DNA from 2 places in the Nonomuraea sp. NPDC050547 genome. Region 2 is predicted to be linked to the other one. Evidence: riboswitches for the same ligand, from Rfam matches in the RefSeq annotation. Region 2 holds a riboswitch; the other holds the start of a gene.
The links. Region 2 has a riboswitch for S-adenosylmethionine ahead of thrC (threonine synthase). Riboswitches for the same ligand answer to the same signal wherever they lie in the genome.
Positions count from the first base shown of each region.

Region 1: linked by a shared signal. The riboswitch ahead of ACIBHY_RS33660 (aminotransferase class V-fold PLP-dependent enzyme) and the one ahead of thrC (threonine synthase) in region 2 are both predicted to bind S-adenosylmethionine.

Region 1 covers NZ_JBITGW010000015.1:79,591-87,436, reverse strand. The annotation lists gene ACIBHY_RS33675 (FAD-binding oxidoreductase) at 1-999, shown strand, start outside; gene ACIBHY_RS33670 (cytochrome P450) at 1,027-2,217, opposite strand; gene ACIBHY_RS33665 (TerC family protein) at 2,227-2,976, opposite strand; SAM riboswitch class IV at 3,170-3,285, shown strand; gene ACIBHY_RS33660 (aminotransferase class V-fold PLP-dependent enzyme) at 3,330-4,628, shown strand; gene ACIBHY_RS33655 (DoxX family membrane protein) at 4,663-5,412, opposite strand; gene ACIBHY_RS33650 (NADH-quinone oxidoreductase subunit D) at 5,572-6,717, shown strand; gene ACIBHY_RS33645 (acyltransferase) at 6,714-7,805, shown strand; gene ACIBHY_RS33640 (hypothetical protein) at 7,827-7,846, shown strand, end outside.
Region 2 covers NZ_JBITGW010000044.1:23,441-31,286, reverse strand. The annotation lists gene ACIBHY_RS54530 (MoaD/ThiS family protein) at 216-491, opposite strand; gene thrC (threonine synthase) at 507-1,736, opposite strand; SAM riboswitch class I at 1,750-1,889, opposite strand; gene ACIBHY_RS54520 (RNA polymerase sigma factor) at 1,969-2,523, opposite strand; gene ACIBHY_RS54515 (trehalose-6-phosphate synthase) at 2,554-3,972, shown strand; gene ACIBHY_RS54510 (MFS transporter) at 3,981-5,138, shown strand; gene otsB (trehalose-phosphatase) at 5,107-5,862, opposite strand; gene ACIBHY_RS54500 (DUF3263 domain-containing protein) at 5,914-6,216, opposite strand; gene ACIBHY_RS54495 (S-adenosyl-l-methionine hydroxide adenosyltransferase family protein) at 6,283-7,146, shown strand; gene ACIBHY_RS54490 (hypothetical protein) at 7,259-7,846, shown strand, end outside.

The DNA.
Region 1 (7,846 bases), on a different contig from region 2:
GCCCACCCCCACGGTCTGGTGCCGCTGACCGGATCCAGCACCCACGTCGGCGTCGTCGGCAACAGCCTCGGCGGCGGGCTCGGCTTCCTGTCCCGCCAGTACGGCCTGGCCTGCGACGCCATCACCGCCGCCCAGATCGTCACCGGCGACGGGAACCTGCGCTGGCTCGACGACTCCGGCGAGCCGGACCTCATGTGGGCGCTGCGCGGCGGCGGACCGAACCTGGGCGCGGTCACCGCGCTGCGGATCAAGCTCCTCCGCGAGCCGAGCCTCTATGGCGGCGGCCTGTTCTGGCCGGTCGAGCTGACCCGGCAGGTGCTCACCGCCTACCGCGAGTGGACCGCGGACCTGCCGGTCTCGGTCACCTCGGCCGCCGGGACGATCCACCTGCCGGACGCGCCCTTCGTGCCCGAGCCGATGCGCGGGCGCTCCTTCGCGCGCGTGTGCCTGTGCGCCACCGGCCCCGGCGCCGAGGACCTGGTCGCGCCGATGCGGGCGGTGCCCGGCCTGGCCGTGGACATGGCCGGGCCGCTGCCCTTCACCGAGATCGACGCGGTGACCCGGGATCCGGTCGACCCGCTGCCCTACACGACGCGGGGCGAGATGGTGACGGAGCTGTCCGACGCGGTGATCGACTACCTGGTGGAGGTGGCGCCGCGCGGAACAGAGCCCTACGTCTTCATCCTGGTCAGGCACGTGGCCGGGCTCCCGCACGCCGACGACGCCGGGCTTGGCTACTGGCAGGGCGACTTCGGCCTCGCGGCCGTCAGCATGATTCCGGACGAGCGGGCCGCGGCCGAGGTGGCGGCTTTCGGCGATCGGTTCTCGGCCGCGCTGGCGGGCAGCGCGACCGGGTTCGTGCCGCTCAACTTCATGGGCGCGCCGGAGCAGGTGGTGCGGGCCTTCACGCCCGAGCACCTGCGGCGGCTGGCGGAGGTCAAACAGCGGCACGACCCGGCCGGGATGTTCGGCGGCGACCGGTTGATCAGCCCGTCGTGACCTCCGGCGACCCAGAGGGCCGGGCGATCACCCCGTCGTGACTTCGAGCGACTCCAGGCCGCGGATGACGTAGCCGGGCTTCCACACCGGCTCGCGCACCAGCTCCAGCTTCGGCGCCTTCTCCAGCAGGGCGCCGAAGGACTCCATGAGCTCGATCCTGGCCAGAGGCGCGCCCAGGCAGAAGTGGATGCCGGCGCCGAAGGAGATGTGCGGGTTGTCGGCCCGGCCCACGTCCAGGCGGTCGGGGTCGGGGAAGACCTCAGGATCGCGGTTGGCGGAGCCGAACAGCAGCGCCACCTCCACGCCCTTCGGGATCGCCACGCCCTCCACCTCGATGTCCTCCAGAACCCAGCGCTCGAACATCTGCAGCGGCGTGTCCCAGCGCATCAGCTCCTCGATCGCCGTCGGGAGCAGGGAGTGGTCGGCGCGCAGCCGTTCCAGCTCGGCCGGGTTCCTGAACAGCGACCACCAGCCGTTGCCGGTGACGTTCACGGTGGCCTCGTGGCCGGCGTTGAGCAGCAGGACGCAGGTGCCGACCAGCTCGTCCTCGGTCAGCTCCTCGATCTGGGCCAGCGCGCTGACGAGGTCCTCGCCGGGCTGCCGCCCGCGCTCACGGGCCAGGTCCTTCAGATAGCCGGCGAACTCCGCCGCCGCGCGGACCGCCGTGTGCTGGGCCTGCGGCGACGGGTTCAGCTCGTACATGCCGCAGATGTCGGCCGACCAGGGACGCAGCAGGTGCCGGTCGGCGTCGGGGATGCCGAGCATCTCGGCGATCACCGTCACCGGCAGCGGCTCGGCCACCTCGGCGAGCAGGTCGCCGCCGCCCTTGGCCACGAAGGCGTCCACCAGCCCACCCGCGATCGCCCGTACGCGCGGCCGTAGCGACTCGACCATCCTCGGCGTGAACGCCTTGGAGACCAGGCGGCGCAACCGCGTGTGGACGGGCGGCTCCACGTCGAGCATGCCCGCGTTGACCACCCGCCAGAACGGCTCCTGGAAGTCCGGCGGCGCCTCCTGCCCGAATTCCTCGTGCGCGGCGACGTGCAGGTAGGAACGGCCGAGCCGGCGATCACGCAGCAGCGCGTTGACGTCGGCGTGCCGTGAGACCAGGTACTGGCCGGTCGGCTCGAAGAAGCTGACCGGCTCAGCCCGCCTCAGCTCGGCGTAGACGTCATAAGGATGGGCCACGAAATCCGGATTCCACGGGTCAAAGCGCACCGCTTCATCCTACGAGCTGCCGTCCTGGGCGTTCTCCTGCTCGGACCGCTTGGCCTGCCTGCTGCGCATCCTGATGTTGAGCAGTTCGACGATGACCGAGAAGGCCATCGCGAAGTAGATGTAGCCCTTGGAGATGTGCTGGCCGAAGCCCTCCGCGAGGAGCACCACGCCGATCAGCACCAGGAAGGACAGGGCCAGCATCTTGATGCTCGGGTGCTTGTCCACGAAGCGGCTGATGGGGCCGGAGGCGAACAGCATGACCAGCACCGACACGATCACCGCCGCGACCATGACGCCCAGCTCGTTCACCATGCCGACCGCGGTGATGACCGAGTCGAGCGAGAAGACGATGTCGAGGATCATGATCTGGATGATCACCGAGGCGAACGAGGCGGCCTTGCGCGGCTTGCCGTCGTCGCCCTTCAGCTCCATGCTGTGGCCGATCTCGGTGACGCTCTTGGCCAGCAGGAACAGGCCACCGAGGATGAGGATCAGGTCACGGCCGGATATGTCATGACCGAAGACGGCGAACAAGGGCTCGGTCAGCCTGACCACCCACGACAGGGCGAGCAGCAGGAGCAGACGGCTGATGAGCGCGGCGGCCAGTCCGAGCACCCGGGCCCGGTCGCGCTGGTGCTCAGGGAGTTTCCCGGCGAGGATCGAGATGAAGATGATGTTGTCGATTCCCAGGACGATCTCCAGGGCGACCAGGGTGAAGAACCCGATCCAGATCTCCGGGTTGCTTACCCAGTCCCACATCTCCGCACCTCCGTTGTCGGGAACTATCTCCCGGTACCAACGACCTAACCCCCGCAGAAGTTCACGATCCTCCTTAGTAGTTCGGATATGTCGCTGGCCTGGGATGATCCACCCTGCTGAGGTGGTCAACGACGGGCCGCAGCGTTAAGGGGTTGCTATTTATGGCCGGGTGTCGCTTATAGTGCTGCGTGTAGGTCATGAGTGCCAGCGACAAGCCCCGGCTAGCTGGCCGGCAACCCTCGCGTCCGCGGCGGGGTGCCCCGGGTGAGGACCTGGTCCGTCACGAGGTGTGGCGGGCAAGCGCGGGCTCCGTGGCGATTCCAGGGGGTCCCGACGACCCCAGGAGACTTGCCGTGTCCACGCTGACCATCTTCAGCTCCGTCCCCGCCCAGACCCAGTCGCAGCAGCCCCGGCACGGCGAGGCCCGTGCCGTCCCGGCCGTGCTCGGCGCCGACCTGGAGGTCCCGGTCAAGGGCGGCAAGCTGGTCGGTTACGCCAACCTCGACTACGCCGCCAGCGCCCCCTGTCTGGAGCCGGTCAGCGCCGCCGTCACCGCCGCGCTCCCGGCCTATTCCAGCGTGCACCGCGGCGCCGGCTACGCCTCCCAGCTCACCACCGCCCGCTACGAGCAGGCCCGCCACACCGTCCGCGCCTTCGCCGGCGCCCGCCCCGACGACGCGGTCATCTTCACCCGCAACACCACCGACGCCACGAACCTGCTGGCCGGCGTCCTGCCCGCGGGCACCACCACCGTAGTCTTCGACAGCGAGCACCACGCCTCGCTGCTCCCCTGGAACAAGACGGTACGGCTGGCGCCGCCCGCCTTCCCCGGCGAGGCCGTCCGCCAGGCCGACGAGGCCCTCGCCGCCGTTTCCGGCCCCAAGCTGCTCGTCGTCACCGCCGCCTCCAACGTCACCGGCGAGCTGTGGCCCATCGCCGCCCTCGCGCACATCGCCCACCGGCACGGCGCCCGCATCCTGGTCGACGCCGCCCAGCTCGTCCCGCACCGCCAGCTCAACCTGACCGCCCTGGACCTGGACTACGTCGTCTTCTCCGGCCACAAGCTGTACGCGCCGTTCGGCGCCGGTGTGCTGATCGGGCGCCGTGACTGGCTGGCGAGCGGCGAGCCGTACCTCAAGGGCGGCGGCGCGGTGAAGTCGGTCGGGGCGGACGGGGAGTCCACCGAGTGGCACGACGACCCCGAGCCCCGGCACGAGGCCGGCACCCCGAACGTGATCGGCGCGATCGCGCTGGCCGCGGCGTGCGACGCGCTGAGCGCGACCGGCTGGGCGCCGCTGGTCATCGAGGAGGAGAGGCTGATCGCGCGGCTGCGTGACGGCCTGGCCTCGATCGAGGGCGTGCGGGAGCTGTCGCTGTGGGGTCCCGACCACCCGCGTGTGGGCATCGTCTCCTTCATCGTGGACGGTTACAGCGCGCGCGAGGTCGCCGAGGCGCTGTCCGGCGAGTACGGGATCGGCGTGCGCGACGGCAAGTTCTGCGCGCACCCCTTCGTGCGGCATCTGCTGGGTACCGCCGACGGCGGCTGTGAGGACGGGACGGCTTCCGCGGTGCGCGCCTCGATCGGCATCGGCACCACCGACGAGCACGTCGACCGGCTCATCACCGCGCTGCGGGACCTCGCCGCCCGTTAGGCGTCACTCAGGCGGGTTCTTCCTCGGCTGATCGTCACTCGGGCGGGTTCTTCCTCGGCTGGTCGTCGGACATCAGCGCGTCGAGCGCCTTCATGTCGTCGTCGCTCAGGGCCGCGCCGCTGCTCGTGGCGGGTGGCGGAGTGGGCTGGCGCGGCACGTCGGCGCGCGACTCCGTCCCGTTGCCGGGCGCCTGCGTCCCCGTGGGCGGCTGCTCTGCCCGGGTGCCGGGCGCCTGCGTCCCGGTGGGCGGCTGCGTCCCGTTGGCGGGCGGTTCCGTTTCGGTGCGCGGCACGTCCCGCACGGTGCGGACGTTCGTGGGCATGGGCGTGGTCGTCGCGCCGCTCCCGGTCGACTCCGGCAGCGTCTGGTCGGCCGCGCGCCTGCTCAGGATCGTGCGGGCGATGCTGTCGACGCTGATCCGGCCCGCCCCGGCGGCCAGCAGGAGCAGGCAGGCCGCGCCCAGCGCGCCGACGAGCTCCCAGCCCATGTCGGTGACGAAGATGCCGTTCTGACCGTGGACGAAGATGATCGCGCCCAGGCTGACGCACAACAGGGCCAGCGCGGCCAGGCGGGTCAGCAGTCCGATGATCAGGAAGCTGCCGCCCACGAGCTCGGCCACGGTCGTGAAACCGGCCGCGAGCTCGGGTTGGGGCACGCCGGACTGGGTGAACATCTGTGACGTCGGCCCCAGTCCGTTCTGCCATTTCTGCCACCCGTGGGCCACGAAGATCACGCCGATGGTCACCCGCGAGATCAGGGCAGCTAGGTCGAAAGCTAGCTTCATGGTGGTTTCTCCCCCCGTTGTGGTAATTGTCCCCCACCCCTCTGACCTGCGACTCCTCCCCATACCGTCTCTTGAACGGCCCGTTACGCCTGGGCGCGCCGTACAGAATGAAAGGACCGCACAGTAGATCGCGCGCGAGGCCGGTGGGAGCATGGGGAAATGACCGAGCGCATCATCGGGATCGGCGCAGGGGCGAAGGAACTGGCCACAGAGGACATGGTCCTCAACATCGGCCCCCAGCACCCCTCCACCCACGGCGTGCTCCGGCTGCGGCTCACGCTCGACGGCGAGCGGATCTCCAGCGCCGAGCCCATCATCGGCTACATGCACCGGGGCGCGGAGAAGCTGTTCGAGGTCCGCGACTACCGGCAGATCATCATGCTGGCCAACCGGCACGACTGGCTGTCCGGGTTCGCCAACGAGCTCGGCGTGGTGCTGGCCGCCGAGCGCATGCTGGGCATGGAGGTCCCGGTCAGGGCGGTGTGGGCGCGTACGCTGCTGGCCGAGCTCAACCGGGTGCTCAACCACCTGATGTTCCTCGGCTCCTACCCGCTGGAGCTGGGCGCGATCACGCCGCTCTTCTACGCCTTCGAGGAGCGCGAGCGCATCCAGGCCGTCATGGAGGAGATCTCCGGCGGGCGCATGCACTACATGTTCAACCGCGTCGGCGGGCTCAAGGAAGAACTGCCGCTCGGCTGGCTGGACCGCGTGGCCGAGACCGTCGCGATGACCCGCCGCAAGGTCCCCGACATCGAGGGCCTCATCCTGCACAACGAGATCTTCCTGGCGCGCACCAAGGGCGTCGGCGTGCTCGACCGCGACACGATCATGCAGTACGGCGTGAGCGGCCCCATAGCCCGAGCCGCCGGGGTCGACATCGACCTGCGCCGCGACCAGCCGTACCTGGCCTACTCCGAACTTCCGGTCAAGGTCGTCACGCGGACCGCCGGCGACTCCTACGCCCGCTTCGAGGTCCTGCTGGACCAGGTGAAGGTCTCCCTCGACCTGGCCGAGGCCTGCGTCGACAAGCTGCGCTCGCTGCCGCCCGGCCCGATCAACCAGCGCCTGCCCAAGGTGCTGAAGGTGCCCGAGGGCCACACCTACGCCTGGACCGAGAACCCGCTCGGCATCAACGGCTACTACCTGGTCTCCAAGGGGGACAAGACGCCGTGGCGGATGAAGCTGCGCTCCGCCTCCTTCAGCAATATCCAGGTGCTGCGCGAGATCCTGCCGGGGCACCTGGTGGCCGACATGGTGGCGATCTTGGGATCCATGTTCTTCGTCGTGGGTGACATCGACAAGTGAAACGCGACAAATACGTCGACTGGCTGCGCGCTCTGAGCCTGATCGTCGTCGTGGTGTGGCATTGGGCGTTCACGATCCTGCAATGGACGCCGGACGGGCCCTCGCCGACCAGCCCGCTCGGATTCACCACCGGGCTGTGGATCCTCACCTGGCTGCTGCAGGTGCTGCCGCTGTTCTTCTACGTCGGCGGGCACGTCCACCTGCTGTCCTGGAACCGGGCCTGCGAGCGCGGCGTCGGCATCGGCGCCTTCGTCTGGCGGCGGCTGCGGGCGCTGGCACTGCCCGCGCTCGGACTGTCGGCGGCGTGGATCGCCATCGGAACCGTCGCCACCACGGTGTTCGACGCCCCGCCCTGGACGTGGCGGGTCGTGCTGCTGGTGCTGAGCCCGCTGTGGTTCATCGGGGTCTACCTGACGCTGATCGCGCTGCTGCCGGTCGCGCTGTGGCTGCACCGGCGCTACGACGTGCTCGCCCTCATCTGGCTGGGCGGCGCGGCGCTGGTCGTCGACGTACTCCGGTTCCGCTACCACCTGGAGTGGGCCGGCTGGTTCAACATGATCATCGTGTGGGGGCTGGCGCACCAGGCCGGCTTCTTCTACGACCGCGTGGTCGCGCTGCCCCGCCGCTACGACGTCGGCGTGCTCTGGACCGGCCTGTTCATGCTGATCGGGCTGGTCTACTCGGGCATCTACCCGGGCTCGATGGTCGGCGTACCCGGTGAGAAGTGGTCCAACATGGCGCCGCCGACCTTCGTCATCGTCGCCCTGCTCATCTTCCAGATCGGCCTGGTCGAGGTGCTGCGCCCGGCCATGGAGCGGGTGCTGGAAAAGCCCGGATGGAAGCGGGTCAACGACACCATCAACCGGTTCGCGCTTCCGCTGTTCCTGTTCCACACGACCGGGATGGCGATCGCGCTGGGGCTCGGGTGGTGGTTGTTCGGTACGCTCGGCGGCACCATCCCACCGGACTTCACGTGGTGGCTGGAACGCCCACTGGCCATCCTCGGCCCCCTGATCTGCACCCTCCCGGTCATCTACTTGTTCGGCCGCAAGCGCCGCAGCGTTCAGCAAATGCCTGACAATCGTTGAACGCCATCGTAACCTGGAGCCATGACGAACATCGGCTTCCG
Region 2 (7,846 bases):
TGGGCTCTGGATCCCGCCCATTCCTCCGCGAGATCCGCGTTCGCCGCTTTTACCGAAAAACTGGCGGCGATCGCCCTCGACCATACCTGTGGCATGCCGTTGGGCAACAGAGTCAATCTGAAAACTGCCTATTTCATCCTTCGAAGAGTTGAATTTTCCAGAAATGGGAAGGGCACCTCCGAAGAGGTGCCCTAGTGCTAAGAGTGTGCGAAGCGTTAGCCTCCGGCTACCGCGGGGATGATAGAGATCTCGCTCCCCTCGGGGGCCGCGGTGTCGAGCCCCTCGGCGAATCGGACGTCCTCTTGCCCCACGTAAACGTTGACAAAACGCCGAATCTTGCCCGATTCATCGAGAATTCGGGCGCCGATCCCCGGGTAGTCACTGTCCAGCTTCTGAAGGACCTCGCGCAGCGTCGCACCCTCGCCACTGACCTCCGCGTTACCACCCGTGTAGGTGCGCAGAATGGTGGGAATCCGTACAGAAACGCTCATGCCTTAAACTTCCTTTCAGATGGCGCGGAACGCGTCGAGAGAGGGCCGGATGACAGCGGTGGGTTCGGCGATCGACGACACCGCGTCAAGGGTCTTGAGGCCGTCGCCGGTGTTCAGCACGACCGTTTCCGCCTCGGGATCCAGCGCGCCGTTTTCCACCAGCTTCTTGAGCACGCCCACGGTGACGCCGCCCGCGGTCTCCGCGAAGATGCCCTCCGTGGAGGCCAGGAGCTTGATGGCCGCGACGATCTCGGCGTCGGTGACGTCTTCCACCGCCCCTCCCGTACGGCGGGCGATGTCGAGCACATACGGCCCGTCAGCCGGGTTCCCGATGGCCAGCGACTTGGCGATGGTGTCCGGCTTGACCGGCTGGACCACGTCGTGCCCGGCCTTGTACGCCGCCGACACCGGCGAGCAGCCGAGCGCCTGGGCCCCGAACACCTTGTAGGGCGTGTCCTCGACCAGCCCGAGCGCCACGAGCTCCTTGAAGCCCTTGTCGATCTTCGTGAGCTGGGAGCCGGAGGCGATCGGGATGACGATCTGCTCGGGCAGCCTCCACCCGAGCTGCTCGGCGATCTCGTAGGCCAGCGTCTTGGAGCCCTCGGCGTAGTACGGCCGCAGGTTCACGTTGACGAAGCCCCACTTGTCGCCCAGCGGGTCGCCGATGAGCTCGGAGCAGAAGCGGTTGACCTCGTCGTAGGTGCCCTCGATGCCGATCAGCCTGCCGCCGAACACCCGGGCCATGGCGATCTTGGCCTGCTCCAGGTCGGCGGGGATGAACACGCACGCGTCGAGCCCGGCCCTGGCGGCGGCCGCGGTGACCGCGCCGGCCAGGTTGCCGGTGGAGGAGCAGGACAGGGTGTGGAAGCCGAAGTTGCGGGCCGCCTCGACGGCGATGGCCACCACACGGTCCTTGAAGGAGTGGGTGGGATTGCCGGAGTCGTCCTTGATGTGCAGCGACTTGATGCCGAGCGTCCGGCCGAGGTTGCCGGCCTTGACCAGCTTGGTCCAGCCGGGGTTCATGTTCTGCTTGGCCGCCACGTCCACGGGGACCGGCAGGAGCGCCTGGTAACGCCAGATGTTGGTCGGACCGGACTCGATCTGCGAGCGGGTCACCGTACCGAAATCATAGGCCACTTCGAGTGGCCCGAAACACTCCAGACACGCGAAACTGGGGCCGAGGTCATAGCGGGTGCCGCACTCGCGGCAGGAGAGAGCTACAGCAGGACCGAAGTCGAGCGACATGAAGCGAGGCCTTCCCTCATCTTCGCCTGCGGCCACCTTGACCACAGACCGGAATTGGCACCTTGTCCCGGTCGGCCTCGCGGGTGCGAGTCACAATCCGGGAGGGTTGCCGGGGCTTCGCAGGGCCGGTCCCTCCACCCCTCTGGATGAGCAATATGTAGTTGTCGAAAGGGACTCTACCTGGTCAAGCGGATCGGTTGCCCACCCGTCTCGACCAGTGAGACAAACCGTCTCACCGATAGTCCTCCCCGAGCACGCCCTGCACGTACTTGCGCGCCTGGTGGATGCGGGATTTCGCGGTGCCGAGAGGGATGCCGAGCTGCTCGGCCACCTCGTTGTAGTCGAGCTGCACGATGTCGCGCAGCACGAGCGCCTGCGCCAGGTCGGGCTTGGACGCCTCCAGCGCCTCCATCGCGTCGAGCAGGTCCAGGCGCGAGCCCGCGATCACGCTCACCCGGGCCACGTCCGGCTTCTGCGTGGGCAATTCGTCGGAGCTCTGCTCGGCCGCCCGCCGCTTCAGCGACCGGTAGGTCGTGCGGGCGCAGTTGGCCGTCACGATGTGCAGCCACGTGCTGAACCGCGCCCTGCCCTCGAACCGGCCGATGTTGCGCGCGACGGCCAGCAGGGTGTCCTGGCAGGCCTCCTCCGCGTCCTGGTGATAGGGCAGGATTCGCGCGCAGTGGCGGAGTACGTGCGGCTCGATCCGCCGCAAGAGCTCGCCGAGTGCGCGATGATCTCCAGCGGCTGCGGAGCGGGCCAGTTCCTCGGTTAGCTCATCAAGCGCCATAGCGGGATCCTATGAGCGGAGGATAGTTAAATGAACAGCGTCCTGGTCGCCTCGAACCGCGGTCCTGTCTCCTTCACCGTCTCCGACGACGGTGAACTCACCATGAAACGCGGTGGCGGCGGACTGGTCTCCGGCCTTTCCGGCGTGGCGAAGGACGAGGGCGTGCTGTGGGTCTGCGCGGCCCTTTCCGACGGCGACCGCAGCGCCGTACGGCAGGCTCCCGGCGGCCGCCTCGACCAGGCCGGCTACGACACCGGGTCGCTGCGCATGCTGGACATCGCCCCCGCGACCTTCCACCGCGCCTACAACGCCGTGGCCAACTCCACGCTGTGGTTCGTCAACCACCTGCTCTACGACATCCCCAACTCCCCGCATTTCGGCACCAGGTTCCAGCGCGAGTGGGAGTCCTACCGCGACTACAACGGCGCCTTCGCGCTGGCGCTGGCCGAGGAGGCCGGGCACGGGGCGCGGGTGATGGTGCAGGACTACCACCTGACCCTCACCCCTGCCATGCTCCGCGCCGAGCGTCCCGACCTGCGCATCGCGCATTTCAGCCACACGCCCTGGGCCCCGCCGGAGTACTTCGCGCTGCTGCCCGACGAGGTGGCCCGTGAGGTCCTGGAAGGCATTCTGGGAGCCGATCACGCCGGGTTCCTCACCGAGCGGTGGGCGCGGGCGTTCACCGACTGCTGCGCGGCCCTGCTGGGCGCCCGGGTGGACGCGCGCGGCGTCACCCACGAGGGCCGCACGACGAGGGTCGGCGTGCACGCGCTCGGCGTCGACGGCGAGCAGTTGTGGCGGCGCGCCTGCGAGCCGGACGTGGAGTCGAACGTGGCGGCGCTGCGCGCGCAGACCGGCGACAGGAAGCTGATCGTCCGCATCGACCGCACCGAGCTGTCGAAGAACATCGTGCGCGGGCTGGTCGCCTACCGCGAGTTCCTGGCCGCCCACCCCGAGTGGCACGGCCGCGTGGTGCACCTGGCCTTCGCCTACCCGAGCCGCCACGACCTGCCCGAGTACCGCGAGTACACCGCGGCGGTGCAGCGCTGCGCCAAGGAGATCGAGGACGAGTACGCCACCGAGGACTGGGACCCGCTGATACTCAACGTCAACGACGACTACGCGCGCAGCCTCGCCGCCTACCGGATGGCCGACGTGCTGCTGGTCAACCCGATCCGCGACGGCATGAACCTGGTCGCCAAGGAGGGCCCGATCCTGTCGCCCCGCTGCGTCCTGGTGCTCTCCCGCGAGGCCGGCGCCGCCGCCGAACTGGGCGCCGACGCGCTCGTGGTCAACCCCTACGACGTCCTGGAGACCGCGCAGGCCCTGCACACCGCCCTGATCATGCCCGAGGAGGAGCGTACGCGCAGGGCCGCCAGCCTGGCCGCGGCGGCCACCGCGCTGCCGCCCCAGAAGTGGCTTGCGGCGCAGCTCGATGCCCTGACTTAATGCCTCAAGTGACCACAGTCCGGATCCGTCTGACCCGTGATCTCCCGACCTGGCTCGTCTACCTCCAACTCGGCGCCTTCGCCACCTACCTGTACGGGCTGAGCGCCGTCCTGCCGCTGCTGCGCCAGGAACAGCAGGTCTCCAACGCGGTCGCCGCCCTGCACGGCACCGCGATGGCCGCGGGAACGCTCCTGGCCGGCGCCGCCCTGCCGTTCCTGGAGCGCGGGTACGGCCGGCGCGCCACGATCTGGGGCAGCCTGGCCGGCATGAACGCGGGCCTGGTTCCGGTCATGCTCACCCCCGCCCTGCCCGCCACCCTGCTGGGCTACGGCCTGGCCAGCCTGTTCGGCTCGGTGGCCCTCTACGCCATGATGGCCGCGCTCAGCGACCACCACGGCCCGGCGGGACCGGCGGCGATCAGCGAGGCCAACGCGGTCGCGATCCTGTTCGGCATCGCCATGACCTACGCGATCAGCGCCACCGCGCAGACCGCGCTCGGCTGGCGGGCGGCCCTGCTGATCACCCCCATCCTCACCGCCCTGATCGCCTTCACGCTCGGCCGCGTCCGCGTGGCCGGCCGCCCGCACGACGGCGCCGCCCGCGCGAGCCGGCCGCCGCCCGGCTGGCGCTTCTACGTGGCGGGCGGCGTGCTCTTCCTGGTGGTCGCGCTGGAGTTCTGCTTCAACCTGTGGGCGGTGCAGCTGTTCGCGTCGAACACCGGGATGGGCGTGGCGGCGGCCACGACCGGGCTGACCGCGTTCACGGCCGGCCTGGCCGTCGGCCGCTTCGCCGGGACGCCGCTGGCCCTGCGGATGGGACCGCCCGCGCTGCTCACCGGCGCCCTGCTGCTCACCGCGGCCGGCTGGCTGCTGTTCTGGTCGAGCACGCAGCCGCTGCTCGCCTACGCGGGGCTGGCGATCAGCGGGCTCGGCGTCTCGCTGCACTTCCCGCTCGCGTTGGCCGGCGTGCTCGCCTACGACCCGGTGCGGGCCACGGCCGTCTCACCGGTCTGCGCGGGGCTGGCGATGGCCGCGGGCCCGTTCGCGCTGGGGGCGCTGGCCGACGGCTTCGGGACGCGTACGGCCTTCCTCATGGTCCCGGTGCTGATCGCGCTGGCCGTCGCGGGCGTGCTGGTCAGCCGCGAACCGCGGCCGTCAGCTCCTTGAGCAGCGCCATGACGCCGTCGGGCCCGTCCACGACGATGTCGGCCCGCTCGGCCAGCTCGGTGACCTCGGCCGAACCACTGCACACGGTGACACCGGGCAACCCGGAAGCGCGTACCGCGTCGAAGGCGGCCAGATCGCCCAGGTCGTCGCCGACGAACATCACCGACCTGGCAGCGCGCTCGGCCAGGAACAACGAGAGCGCCTGGCCCTTGTCCATGCCGGGCGGGCGCAGCTCCAGCACGTACCGGCCGGGCTCGACCACCAGCCCGTTGCGCTCCGCCAGCGCCGCGAGCGGCCGGCGCAGCGCCTCGAAGGCCCCCTCGGGATCGGGACTGCGCCTCGTGTGTACGGCTACCGCCCGCCCCTTGTCCTCGACGGCCACTCCGGTCAGGCCCAGGGCGTCGAGCAGCATCGGCAGCTCGGCCTCGGCCCGCGGCACTCCGGCGGGCGGCGGCGGCGCGCTGACCCGGCCGTTCTCCCACCGCTCGAAGCCGTAGTGCCCGAGGATCACCAGGCCGGGCACGTCGGCCAGCCCGGGACCGAGTTCGAGGACGGTGGCAGGGGGGCGGCCGGTCAGGATGACGACGGCGGACACCCGCGCGCTGAGCCGGGCCAGGATGTCGGGAGCCGCCGGATGGATCCTCGCGGCGGCCGGATCGGGCACGATGGGCGACAGGGTGCCGTCGAAGTCGAGCCCGATCACCGCCCCTGACGGATCTTTCACGATCGCTTGGATTCCAGGGATGTTCCTCACGCGGCTGGGGTACCCCGCCACCTAGGGACGCATGCCGAGTCGCCGGGCCGCGCGCTCGCGCTGCCGCGTGGCCCGCAGCCGGCGCAGTCGTTTGACCAGCATCGGATCCTGCTCCAGCGCCTCGGGACGGTCGATGAGTTCACCGAGCAACTGGTAGTAACGCGTGGCCGAGAACCCGAAGGTCTCCTTGACGGCCTGCTCCTTCGCGCCGGCGTAGCGCCACCATTGGCGCTCGAAGGCGAGGAGCTGGAGGTCTCGTTCGGTGAGGGGCTGACGGTCGGGTTCCTGGGCAGCACTGTCACCGCTGACCGGTGCGGTGTCCATGGTCGTCCTCCTCGGAAGGGCGTACGGCGCTCACGCCATACGTACGCGGCCCGTGGCCATCGTAATGTGCCAAAGCCGGGTGTTCACCGCGGATCGGGAGACGTACAGTCACCAAGTGTGACCCCAGTCATAACGCTTCTCACCGATTACGGACTCGAAGACGGCTATGTGGCTGCCTGCCATGGCGTGATCGTCGGAATCGCGCCGCAGGCCCGCGTCATCGACGTGTGCCACCTGATCCCTTCGGGCGACGTACGGCGGGGCGCGGCGGTTCTCGCGCAGACCATCCCGTACATCCCGCCCGGCGTGCACATCGGCGCCGTGGACCCGGGAGCCGGCGGGGCCAGGCGCGCGGTGGCCGTGGCGGCGGGGGGACGGGTGTTCATCGGGCCGGACAACGGCCTGCTGTCCTGGGCGGTGCACGCCTGCGGCGGCGCCGAGTCCGCCTACGAGATCACCAACGACGCGCTCTTCCTGCACCCGGTCTCGCCGACCTTCCACGGCCGCGACGTGTACGCGCCGGTGGCCGGGCGGCTGTGCGTGGGCGGCAAGCCGTCCGACCTCGGTCCGGAGATCCCGCTGAACAGGCTCGTCTCGCTGCCGGAGCCGACGTCGGTGCTGCGCGAGGGTTCGGTGGAGGGCGAGGTGGTCTCCGTGGACCGCTACGGCAACACCCAGCTGTCGATCGCTGCGGGCGACCTGGCGACGCTCGGGGTCCGGGTGGGCGACACGCTGGGCGTGTGGATGGGGCGCAGGCAGCTGTCGATGCCGTATCGGGAGACGTACGCGGCGGTGTCGCCGGGGGAACTGGTGGCCTTCGCCGACTCGGCGGGGCTCATCGCCATCGCCGTGAACTCGGGCGATGCGGCCCAGCGCCTGGGGCTCCCGCCGGGCGCACATGTCCGTCTTTCCCCCGCTCCGGTGCGATAGGGACATTACCCCGCGTATCGGTCTGTTTACCGAAGCGTCGGATTGAACCATCACCTGCGTGCCAGAATGCACGGCAGTTCGAGCGCCTCCTCCCCCTTCCTTCGAGGCAGACGTGTTCCTGCTGTCCATCGCACTGTTGTCCCTCCTTCCCCACTGGGGCTCGGCCGAGCCCCCGGTGAGCGAGCGCTGGCACGCCTGGCCGGTGTCGAGGGTCTTCCCCGCCGCGCTCACCGGCGCGAGCCCGTCCGGCGCGCGGGTGACCTACCTGCTGGCCGGGGTCGCGCCCGAGGCGCCGTGCCGGGTCGCCCTCCAGGCCGCCGCGGCGGCCATGCTGCCGCGCTGCCTGACGACCCTGCGGGCCACCTACTCCGACAGCACGCAGACCTTCGTCGCCACCGTGGGCGTGGCCGTGCTCGACGGGGCGCCGTCCTGGCTGCCCGTCAGAGCGATCCACGCCGGCGCCGCGGGGCGTCCACCGAGCGTGCGGCCCGTGGCCTTTCCCGGCGGCGCGGCCGAGCGGTTCGGCGAGGCCCAGTACGTCACCGGCGCCGTGGCGGCCTCCGGCGGGCCGTACGTGGTCTTCACCGCCGCCGGGTACGCCGACGGCCGGCCGTACCAAGGCAGGCAGTACCAAGGCAGGCCGTACCAGCCGGCGGGCGGGACCGAGCCGCGCCTCGGCGCGGCGGCCGTGCAACTGGCG